DNA from 3 places in the Marinobacter sediminum genome. Region 3 is predicted to be linked to each of the others. Evidence: predicted binding sites of a transcription regulator. Region 3 holds the regulator's gene; each other region holds the start of a gene.
The links. The regulator sigma-54, encoded in region 3, starts transcription at its own class of promoters, with help from an activator protein. The targets are predictions, from matches to a motif close to ANTGGCATNNANNTTGCTNT.
Positions count from the first base shown of each region.

Region 1: a site for sigma-54 is predicted at 1,962-1,981, ahead of flgB (flagellar basal body rod protein FlgB). Genes of this name have one in related genera too.
Region 2: a site for sigma-54 is predicted at 2,130-2,149, ahead of glnA (glutamate--ammonia ligase). Genes of this name have one in related genera too.

Region 1 covers NZ_JAGTWY010000001.1:1,552,861-1,556,779, reverse strand. Annotated here, with positions in the region: gene KFJ24_RS07395 (adenylate/guanylate cyclase domain-containing protein) at 1-801, opposite strand, end outside; gene KFJ24_RS07390 (Mpo1-like protein) at 803-1,114, opposite strand; gene KFJ24_RS07385 (nitroreductase family protein) at 1,257-1,811, shown strand; gene flgB (flagellar basal body rod protein FlgB) at 2,047-2,445, shown strand; gene flgC (flagellar basal body rod protein FlgC) at 2,480-2,929, shown strand; gene KFJ24_RS07370 (flagellar hook assembly protein FlgD) at 2,948-3,625, shown strand; gene KFJ24_RS07365 (flagellar hook protein FlgE) at 3,653-3,919, shown strand, end outside.
Region 2 covers NZ_JAGTWY010000001.1:38,253-42,171, forward strand. Annotated here, with positions in the region: gene KFJ24_RS00255 (DUF4124 domain-containing protein) at 1-394, opposite strand, end outside; gene glnA (glutamate--ammonia ligase) at 572-1,975, opposite strand; gene typA (translational GTPase TypA) at 2,519-3,919, shown strand, end outside.
Region 3 covers NZ_JAGTWY010000001.1:1,991,703-1,995,621, forward strand. Annotated here, with positions in the region: gene lptA (lipopolysaccharide transport periplasmic protein LptA) at 1-312, shown strand, start outside; gene lptB (LPS export ABC transporter ATP-binding protein) at 290-1,015, shown strand; gene KFJ24_RS09465 (RNA polymerase factor sigma-54) at 1,176-2,702, shown strand; gene hpf (ribosome hibernation promoting factor) at 2,815-3,123, shown strand; gene ptsN (PTS IIA-like nitrogen regulatory protein PtsN) at 3,210-3,680, shown strand; gene rapZ (RNase adapter RapZ) at 3,709-3,919, shown strand, end outside.

The sequences.
Region 1 (3,919 bases), 440 kb from region 3:
CTCGGTCAGAGCTTCCGGCTCCATCTCTTCTGATAACTCCGTAAACCCCTTGATATCCGAGAAGAATACCGCCAGTTTTTTGCGCTGGGTCTCCAGACGTACGTCGCGCTCCCCGGTAAAGATCGACTGCCATACTTGCGGAGACAGGTATTTCGAGAGCTTGTGGGAGAGGGCAATGGACTGTTCGCGCTGGTTCTGGATCTGGGTTTTTGCCAGCATAAGCGCACGGGCCTGCTGGTGCGAGTAGAAGGCGGTAACGCAGATGTAGAGGCCGGTGGAGACAATGGCAAGAATGCTGGTCAGCAGTGGCGACTGGAAAGCGTCTGCAGAGCCTGTCACCGCTACCGCTGCAGCGGTTCCTGCCGCCATGAATCCGGTTCCGAGCAGCCACTGGCGGATGCCTCCGACAATCAGACAACTGAACATGAGCATGACAACCACGGATACCGAGGGAATAGCGACCAGGCCGATGCACCCGATGAAGGCGCCTCCGATGATACAGTCGACCAACAGCATCTTCTGTCGGATGCGTACGGATTGCCTGAGGAACGTCCGGCGCGTGACAACATGAACAATGTGTGGCCAGGTTAGAGCGCCAGCAACCAGCCACAACAACCACTGATGAAAAACACCTTGCAGAACGCCGGAAACAATAATTGCGGCAGTCGCAGTGTAGGCAAGTATCCGGCCGTTATAATCAGGCATGGGGGGAATAGCCACAGGGCTATTCTGGTGATCGAGGGTCATGGACTTACCAGCGCTGGCACTGGCATTACGCAGGTCTGCGGGTGCGCTCATCATATCAGAAACGGATTCTGCCAATGAGCATGTCCCGGAACATGACCCAGTCGCCCATCAGGCTGTAAAGAGGGTACTTGAACGTTGCCGGTCGGTTTTTTTCAAACTTGAAGTGGCCAACCCAGGCAAAACCATAGCCGATGACCGGAAGTAGCAGTAGCCAGACCAGCTTGCCCGAGGTAATCGCCCAGAAAGCTACAAACAACACCAGCAGGCTACCGGTAAAATGCAGCCGACGGCAGGTGACGTCGCTGTGCTCTTCCAGATAATACGGATAGAATTCGGAGAAGTTGCTAAAAGTCTGTTGGTCACTCATGGTGCTGTTACCGCATCCTTTTATAATTTTTAGCTAGACGGGCTACGACTAAAGGTTAACAGTATTACGTATAACCCACAATTCACGGAATTGATGTGAGGAATATCCGATTCCAGCCAATGTCATCCCACAGCGAGAAGATATGACCGTATTTTGCGATTTTCTGCTCAACCGGGTCTCAGAACCAAGACTTCAAGCCCCGGCTCCGGACCGGGAAACGTTGGACCGTGCCTTTGCCTGTGCGGCCCGCGCACCGGATCATGCACTTTTGCGCCCCTGGCGCTATCTTGTTGTTGAAGGAGAGGGCCTTGAGGCACTTGGTGATCTGTTCGCCTCAACCTGCCCCAACAACAGTGACGAACGGCAAATAGAGAAGCTGCGAAAGTCGCCCTTGAGGGCGCCTATGGTAATCGTGGCCATTGCCTCGCCAACAGCACATCCGAAGGTCCCTGAGGTCGAACAGATCATGTCGGCAGCGGCCGGCGTCAGTTTTCTGGAGCTTGCCCTGCAAGACGCCGGTTACGGCGTTATGTGGCGAACCGGCAGTGTCGCTTACCATTCGGTGGTCCGGAGCGGCCTGGGTCTTGCGGAAGGGGAGTCAGTTGTCGCTTTCCTGTATACCGGCACCGTCTCCTCCGAAAAACCCCCGGTGCCCCGGCCGGAAGTCAGTGACTTCGTTCAGCGCTGGCCCGGGTAATCGTCGACTTATCATGTGTTTGCCCCGGCGGTCTGGCCGGGGGAAACAGCTTGCCGCTTTTCTTTCTTTCCGCTCTCTGCATACGTTGAATTCCTGCCACTTTCTCCGCGAATAAGCTCTGGAGCCCCCGGATTCAAAGGCCTCTCAAATTATGGCATTCGCTTTGCTTTAACCCTCTCAGAAAGCACAGCCGGCAAACTCGACCGGCAGCACGGTGCAGTTTTTGGGAGGTAGTATGGCGATTTCGTTCGATAAGGCGCTGGGGATTCATCAACACGCTCTGGAAGCGCGGGTAAAGCGGGCTGAGGTGCTGGCAAACAACATGGCGAACGCCGATACCCCGGGCTTCAAAGCACGGGATGTGGATTTCCAGGCAATGATGCAGCGTGCCCAGCAGTCGGTCAGCGGGTTTGAGATGAGTAAGACGGACGACGCTCACATGGATACGTCTTCCGGCGCAGCCGAGTCTGAGCTGCTTTATCGAGTGCCGAACCAGCCTTCGGTTGACGGCAATACGGTAGATGCTCAGCAGGAACAGACCCGGTTTATGCGTAATGCCATGGATTACCAGGCCAGCTTCCAGTTTCTGAACAGCAAGTTTTCCGGTCTTACCAAGGCCCTGAAGGGCGAATAAGTCGCAGCGACTCGATTAGCGAAGGAGAGATTTCATGTCATTGGGCAGCATTTTTGACATCGCCGGATCCGGCATGACCGCGCAATCCCTGCGGCTGAATACCACGGCGTCCAACATCGCCAACGCCGAGACGGCCAGCTCCAGTACAGAAACAGCGTACCGAGCCCGAAAGCCGGTTTTTGCAGCCATCCAGCAGTCCATGCTGAACCCCGATAATCAGGGGTTGAGCTTACAGAGCGAGCAGGGACCGGGTGCTGGGGTTCGTGTTCAGGGTGTTGTGGAAAGCGCTGCTGAGCTGCAGATGCGTTATGAGCCTGACCACCCGGCGGCGAACGAAGACGGCAATGTGTTCTATCCGAACGTGAACGTGGTAGAGGAAATGGCCGACATGATGTCGTCTTCCAGGAGCTTTCAGATGAATGTCGACATCATGAACACCGCGAAATCCATGATGCAGCGCATCCTGACCCTTGGTCAGCAGTAAAACGGTGAGGATCAAACAATGAGCGTAACCAATACCAGCGGCGCCCCGGATGTTCTGAGCCAGTACCAGCTAGACCAGCAAAGCGGTGCCAGCGGGAAAAACGAGCTGGGGAAAAATGAGTTCATGGAGCTGATGCTGGCCCAGCTCAAGAATCAGAACCCACTGGAGCCACAGGATAATGGCGAGTTTATCTCCCAGTTGGCGCAGTTCAGTTCGCTTGAAGAGATGCAGAAACTCTCGGGCACGGTTGATGATGTGGTTGGTCAGTTCCGGTCCACCCAGGCACTTCAGGCTTCAGCCATGGTGGGCAAGACCGTCCTTGCGCCTTCCGGAGTCGGCATTCTTGGCGCAGAGGGTGAGATTGGCGGCACGATTGAAGTGCCGGCCTCTACCGGTGGGCTGAGAGTGTCCATTCAGAATCAAAGCGGAGAACTGGTACGCCAGATTGATCTGGGCAACAGCCCGGCAGGTGTGCAGTCCTTTAGCTGGGACGGACAGGACGGCAACGGCAATTCATTGCCGCAGGGGCCCTACAAGATAGTGGCCGAAGCGTCCTACCCGGATGGTCCGCAGCAGTTATCGACCATGGTCAGTGCGAATGTCGATAGCGTTTCACTGGGCCAGAACGGGTCAATTACATTGAACCTGGCCGGAATGGGGTCCATTGCCCTGTCCGACGTAAAACAAATCAATTGATACCGGTGTCAGACCAAGGGGTGAATTATGGCGTTTAATACAGGGCTCAGTGGCCTCCGGGCAGCATCGGTGGATCTCGATGTCACCGGCAACAATATCGCCAATGCCAGTACCGTTGGCTTCAAAGGCAGCAAAGCTCAATTCGGGGATTTGTATGCCAGCGGTTTTCTGGGTGCGGGTTCAAGTCCTGTCGGTGATGGTGTTCGGGTTCAGGACGTCAAGCAGTCCTTCGGCCAGGGCAATATCAGTTTTACCGACAGCGGTCTTGATATGGCAATCAGTGGCGACGGTTTC
Region 2 (3,919 bases), 2.0 Mb from region 3:
TGCCCGAGGTAGTCTGCCCGACAGGCTGTCCGTCCAGGGTGACTTCGTACTTGTGGCCATCCTGAAGGCCTGGCGCACTGCGAACCTCGAACTGGATATCACCGCTGCCGCTCTGGAAGGCCTGATTGTTTTCCGGGTAGGCGAAGGAAACGCTTTCGTACACTGAGCCTTCCCGTTTCACTTCCTCGCGAAGCTTGTCGGTTTCCCGGACATTCTGGGGCTTGGGAAGCGTAACCGTGGTGACAGGCTTTACCTTGATAGCCTCTGCACCATCGGACGGCTCGTCGGAGAATGTGACGTTGCCATAGGCATCTACATTTCGGTAGACCTCGGCACCTGCTGGGCCAGCCAGCAGGATCAGAGCTACGGCAAACAATCCGGTCCTTGGTTTCATAAGCACACCTGTTTCGATTGTTTTATTGATTATCTGCGGCTCCCGGAGTCATTTCAACGCCTGCGGGGCGAGTTGTTGGTTACATATCGTTAAGGGCGGGGCGATTGTTAGCGCCCTCAAAAAAAAGCCCCGCACAGGGCGGGGCTTTTTCACAACACCGAATGAACGGGCTGTTTTTTAGCAGGAGTAGTAAAGCTCGAACTCGACCGGATGTGTGGTCATGTTCAGACGCTCGACTTCGCCGCGCTTCAGTTCGACGTAACCCTGGATCATGTCTTCAGTGAAGACGCCACCGCGGGTCAGGAACTCGTGGTCTCCTTCCAGGCAATCCAGAGCTTCGGCCAGAGTTTCGGCTACGACCGGAATGTTCAGAGCCTCTTCCTTCGGCAGGTCGTACAGGTCCTTGTCCATGGCATCGCCAGGGTGGATCTTGTTCTGGATGCCGTCGAGGCCAGCCATCATCAGGGCGGCGAAGGCCAGGTACGGGTTGGCCGACGCATCCGGGAAGCGCACTTCGATACGACGTGCTTTCGGGCTGTTCACGTACGGAATACGGATGGAAGCAGAGCGGTTACGGGCGGAGTAGGCCAGCATAACCGGAGCTTCAAAGCCCGGAACGAGACGCTTGTATGAGTTGGTAGAGCTGTTGGTGAAGGCGTTGATGGCCTTGGCGTGCTTGATAACACCACCAATGTAGTACAGTGCTGACTCGCTCAGACCCGCGTAGCTGTCGCCTGCAAACAGGTTCTTGCCGTCTTTGCTCAGGGACATGTGTACGTGCATACCGGAACCGTTGTCACCAACAACTGGCTTCGGCATAAAGGTAGCAGTCTTGCCATAGGCATGAGCGACGTTGTGTACGCAGTACTTCAGGATCTGAACTTCGTCAGCCTTCTTGGTCAGCGTGTTGGCGCCAACACCGATTTCACACTGGCCGGCGGTGCCCACTTCGTGGTGATGTACTTCGATGTCCAGGCCCATGGACTCCATGGCGGCACACATGGCGCCACGCAGGTCGTGCAGGCTGTCTACCGGCGGAACCGGGAAGTAACCGCCTTTCACGCCAGGACGGTGACCAATGTTGTTGCGGTCAAAGTCTTCACCGGAAACCCAGGCGGCTTCCTCGGAGTGGATGGAGTAGCCCGCGCCTTTCATGTCCACTTCCCACTTGACCGAGTCAAATACGAAGAATTCCGGCTCAGGGCCGAACAGGGCGCCATCAGCAATGCCGGTGGACTTGAGGTATTCCTCTGCACGGCGGGCAACAGAGCGTGGGTCACGCTCGTAACCCTGCATGGTAGAAGGCTCTACGATGTCGCAGGTGATATTGAGAGTGGTTTCTTCGGTGAACGGGTCAAGAACGGAGCTGGAGTCGTCCGGCATCAGGATCATGTCGGATTCGTTGATGCCCTTCCAGCCGGAGATTGAAGAGCCGTCGAACATCTTGCCGTCAGCGAAGAAGTCTTCGTCTACCTCTGAAGCTGGCAGGGTTACGTGCTGCTCTTTACCGCGGCTGTCGGTAAAGCGCAGATCGACCCATTTGACTTCGTGTTCTTTGATCAAATCAACTGTCTTGGACATTGTGCATGCTCCGTAAGTTATCCCGTTTCAACGGGCGTATTCATGTTCGTGTTGCCGGATCGCTCAGGGCACCTGAGTTCCGATCTGTTATTCAGGCTTTCGCAGCTTAGCAAATGCCGTTACCACTTACCTGCAAATTTCGGCTGTTTTCGATAAAGCAAGGCTCTTGCCAATTTTTAGGGCACACGCCAGAATGCTTTAATGGCAAGGGTTTCCGCCGTATTGGGCCTGTTAGCGACGAGGCATTGGTGCAGTCTGACCGCAAAGAAAGCACCAAAAAAGTGCATAATGATGGGGGAGTGCACCAAATAAAGGCGGAAAGGTTGATTGGTGAATAAGCGTTTTTCTTCATATTAACGACACGGAGTTTTCGATATACTTCGCGCCTCCTCATTTATACCCTGATTCGGACAGCCAGTCGGGGCTGGTGCCGCCCGGCACCGGACAATGGGTTCATTTTACGGATTTGAGACGGCATGTGAGAGGCTTCGCCTCCTTAAGACCCTCTCAGGTCAAAGAAAAGCATGCCGCAGGATTAAAGTTGTGATTGATAAGCTTCGTAATATCGCCATCATCGCCCACGTCGACCATGGTAAAACCACACTCGTAGACAAGTTGCTGCGTCAGTCCGGCACGTTGGAGCGCAAAGAGCTCGAGAGCGAGCGTGTGATGGATTCCAACGATCAGGAAAAAGAGCGTGGCATTACCATCCTCGCCAAGAACACGGCGCTGAAATGGCATGACTATGACATCAACATCGTCGACACGCCGGGTCACGCCGACTTCGGTGGGGAAGTCGAGCGGGTTATGAGCATGGTCGATTGTGTGTTGCTGGTGGTCGACTCCATCGACGGACCGATGCCGCAGACCCGCTTTGTGACCCAGAAAGCCTTCGATGCGGGCCTGCGCCCGATTGTGGTCGTGAACAAGATTGACCGTCCGGGCGCGCGTCCGGACTGGGTGGTTGACCAGGTGTTCGATCTGTTTGACAACCTGGGTGCCACCGACGAACAGCTGGACTTCCCGATTGTCTTTGCCAGTGCCCTGAACGGCATCGCCGGGATGGATCACGAGAATCTGGATGACAACATGGACGCCGTGTTCCAGGCAATCGTTGATCATGTGCCAGCGCCCAATGTCGATCTTGATGGCCCGTTCCAGATGCAGATTTCCCAGCTGGATTACAATAGCTTCCTGGGCGTGATTGGTATCGGCCGCATTGCGCGGGGCAAGGTTAAGACCAATTCGCCCGTGACCGCGATCGGCGCCAACGGTAAGAAGCGCAATGGTCGAATCCTCAAGATCATGGGGCACTCCGGTCTGCAGCGTGTGGAAGTCGACGAAGCACAAGCGGGTGATATCGTTTGTGTGAGCGGAATGGATGAGCTGTTCATCTCGGATACATTGTGCGATCAATCCAACGTTGAGGCGTTGCCGGCATTGACGGTGGACGAGCCTACGGTATCCATGACCTTCCAGGTTAACGACTCGCCGTTTGCGGGCAGGGAAGGTAAGTACGTTACCAGTCGCAACATCAAAGAGCGGCTAGAGAAAGAGCTGCTGCATAACGTCGCACTGCGGGTTGAAGAGGGCGACTCGGCGGACAAGTTCAAGGTGTCCGGCCGTGGTGAGCTGCATCTGTCGGTGCTGATTGAGAACATGCGTCGCGAAAACTTCGAGCTGGCTGTGGGTCGCCCTGAAGTAGTTATTCGTGAAGTTGATGGTGAGAAGCAGGAGCCCTACGAGAACGTCATTGTCGACATCGAGGAGCAGCACCAGGGGCCCGTGATGGAGCAGATGGGTCTGCGGAAAGGTGACCTGACCAACATGGTGCCGGATGGAAAGGGGCGCATGCGTCTCGATTACACGATTCCTGCGCGTGGTCTTATCGGGTTCCGAAATACCTTTCTGACCATGACTTCCGGCACCGGTATTCTGACATCT
Region 3 (3,919 bases):
ATCGAAGCATCCGGACGCCCCGCCCATTACCAGCAGCCGTCCCGGGAAGGCGGCGGACAAACAGACGCCCGGGCACGCAATATCACATGGTCTGCCTCAGACAGCGAGCTGACGTTTGAGCGTGAAGCCGTCATTGAGCAGAATGGCAACCTGTTCCGGGGCGACGTCATTCATTATGATACGGTCCATCGGGTCGTCACCGCAGAGGGTGGAGAAGACACCGGCTCCGGCACCGGCCGTGTCGAAATGGTTATCCAGCCACGCAGCACCAGCAGCAAACAGGGATCAGATGGCAGTTCTCAGAGCCAGTAATCTGGCAAAAAGCTACAAGCAGAAAAAAGTGGTGATTGACGTCTCCCTGGAAATCCGAAGCGGCGAGATTGTCGGCCTGTTGGGACCCAATGGCGCAGGGAAAACGACTTGCTTTTACATGATTGTAGGGCTGGTGCCCGCAGACAGAGGTCGAATCACCATCGACAGCCAGGACATTACGCCCTTGCCCATGCATGGCCGCGCCCGGAAGGGAATTGGCTACCTGCCCCAGGAAGCATCGGTTTTCCGGAAACTGTCGGTACGTGACAACATTATGGCCATCCTCGAGACTCGCAAGGGGCTCGGACGGGCTGATCGCGAGAGCAAACTGCAGGAGCTGCTGGAGGAATTCCATATCACCCATATCCGCGACAGCGTGGGCATGGCATTGTCAGGGGGCGAGCGCCGCAGGGTGGAGATAGCCAGAGCGCTGGCAATGGAACCTGCATTTATTCTTCTGGATGAGCCCTTTGCAGGCGTTGATCCGATTTCGGTGAGCGACATCAAGCACATTATCCGCCACCTCAGGGATAAGGGCATTGGCGTGCTGATCACCGATCACAATGTGCGGGAAACCCTGGACATCTGCGAGAATGCCTACATCGTGTCCGGCGGGCACATCATCGCCTCTGGAAATTCAGAAGCGATCCTTGCCAACGAGCAGGTTAAGGAAGTGTATCTGGGCAGCGAATTCAGGCTGTGACTTCCTTTGGCCGATTGTGTTGATGAACTGTAGCAAGTAAACTCGGCAAAGAACTTGCAGGGTTTTTTCCCGTAGCGGCAAGTGACCGGCATACAACGAATTTTTATGTGACTGTCCACGAAGCAGAGCGCTGATGAGTAACGGATCCTGAACCATGGTGATGAAAGCCTCCTTACAGTTAAAGCTGGGTCAAAGCCTGACCATGACGCCCCAGCTGCAACAGGCGATCCGGCTACTGCAGCTTTCCACACTCGACCTTCAACAGGAAATCCAGCAGGCACTGGAATCCAATCCGATGCTGGAAACCTCTGAGGATGACGACGAGCCGGAATCCAGTTCGGGCGAACCGGACTCGAACAGCGAAGACGCCGGCTCAGAGACAACAGCCGAAGCACAGCCGGACAGCAGCCAGGACTGGGATCAAACGGAAAATGGTCCCGACTGGGCTTCGGAAAATGAGATTCCGGATAACATTCCCGATGACCTGCCTGTCGACACTGCCTGGGACGATATTTACCAGTCGGCTCCCGCACCGGCAGCCCGGAACGATGATGAAAACGACCACGATTTCGAGACCCGCAACTCCCCCACCGAAACCCTCCGGGATCATCTGGAGTGGCAACTGAACCTGACGCCACTGAGCGAACGGGATCGGGCCATTGCGCACGCCCTGATGGATGCGGTGGACGACAGAGGCTATCTGACCAGTCCCCTGGAAGAAATTCACACCGGCCTGGTTGATGAAAACGAGGAAGATCCGCTCGAGCTGGACGAGGTTGAGGCGGTATTGCATCGCTTACAGCACTTTGACCCCCCTGGCGTGTTTGCGCGAGATCTTCAGGAATGCCTGTTAATCCAGCTGAGCCAGTTACCTCCGGACACGCCCTGGCTGGCCCAGGCGCGGTTGGTCATTACCCATTACATCAATTTGCTGGGCAACAGGGATTACGCCCAGCTACTGCGCCGGAGCCGGTTAAAAGAAGACCAGCTAAGAGAGGTTCTGGCCCTGATTACCGGCCTGAACCCTCGCCCGGGTGATGTCATCGACCAGGCCGAGCCGGACTATGTCATCCCTGATGTTATTGTCCGCAAAGACAACGGACGCTGGCGCGTAGAGCTGAATCCGGAAATCGCTCCGCGCATTCGCGTTAATGCAAGCTATGCTTCTCTTATAAGGCGAGCGGATAGCAGCGCTGATAACACCTACATGCGGGATCAGCTTCAGGAGGCCAAATGGTTTATCAAGAGCCTGCAAAGCCGCAATGAAACCTTGCTGAAGGTGGCAACCCGCATCGTCGAGCACCAGCAGGGATTTCTGGACGAGGGTGAAGAGGCCATGAAGCCGCTGATCCTCTCTGATATTGCCCAGGCGGTGGAGATGCATGAGTCGACGATTTCCCGTGTTACTACTCAGAAATTCATGCACACCCCCCGGGGAATTTTTGAACTCAAGTACTTCTTCTCCAGTCACGTCAGCACGAATGAGGGTGGTGAATGCTCCTCCACGGCAATCCGTGCAATGATCAAGAAGCTGGTTGCAGCAGAAACTCCCAAAAAGCCGTTGAGTGACAGTAAAATTGCAGCCATGCTAGGGGAACAAGGTATCAAGGTGGCGAGACGCACGGTGGCCAAGTATCGAGAAGCGATGCATATACCACCCTCAAACGAGCGGAAGCGACTGGTATAGGGAGCCTTTTACTTTACAGGCCTTGCCCAGGAACACGATTCGCCGGCGCGCGATGCGCCAGCACTCAGCCCGGCCCCCTCGGGAGTCGGCATGATGACAACAGGAGACGCCTATGCAACTCAATATTTCAGGCCATCACGTAGAACTGACTCCCGCATTGAAAGATTACGTTTCAGAAAAATTTGGCAAGCTGGAACGCCACTTTGACCACATCAGCAATTGCCAGGTAACCCTGGAAGTGGAAAAAGTGCGCCAGATGGCGGAGGCGACGCTTCACGTGGTTGGTGGTGAGATTCACGCAAAGGCTGAGAATGGGGATATGTATGCAGCGATTGATTCGCTCATTGACAAGCTGGACCGTCAGATCCTCAAGCATAAGGAAAAGAATGTAGACCGGATGCACGGAAACGGGTCTCGTTAAACGCCCGTTTTCATGCGTGTCATCTAATCGCGCTGCGGCATGGCTAACCTGCCGCAGCCTTTTTTTTACGGAAATGCAGTCGATTCATGAGCGACACATCCCTGACCATTGACAACATCCTTGCACCGGAGCTGAGTCTTTGCCGGATACCTGCATCCAGCAAGAAACGGGTTCTGGAATCCATTGCCGAGCAGATCAACCAGCATGACGGCTCGCTCAGCGAAACCCAGATCTTCAATAATCTGGTCGCGCGTGAGCGCCTGGGCAGCACCGGTATTGGCCAAGGCATTGCCATACCCCATTGCCGCCTGGAAGGACTGGATCACGTCGTCGGCGTTCTGCTCACGCTGGAAGAAAGCATCGAGTTCGACGCCATCGATAACCAGCCGGTGGATCTCGTGTTTGCCCTCGTTGTTCCCAAGGAGGCAACCAGCGAGCACCTGGAACTGCTCAGCCAGCTGGCCGAGAAATTTAACGAACGCGCATTCTGCGATCGTCTGCGCCAGTGTGAAGATGCCAAGACACTTTATGAGCGCATGACAGCTGCAGACGGCTAACACTCATTGTTGTGGAGACAGGGTGACCATGAAACTGATCATCGTCAGTGGCCGGTCCGGTTCGGGCAAGAGTACAGCACTCCATGTTCTTGAAGACCTGGGGTTTTACTGCATTGACAACCTCCCCATAGGATTGCTGTTTCCCTTGACCCGGGAAGCCGCGAACCAGGTAACACCCGGTCGGCTGGGAAAAATGGCGGTCAGTATTGATGCCCGCAACCTGTCCGGCGAGCTGGCCA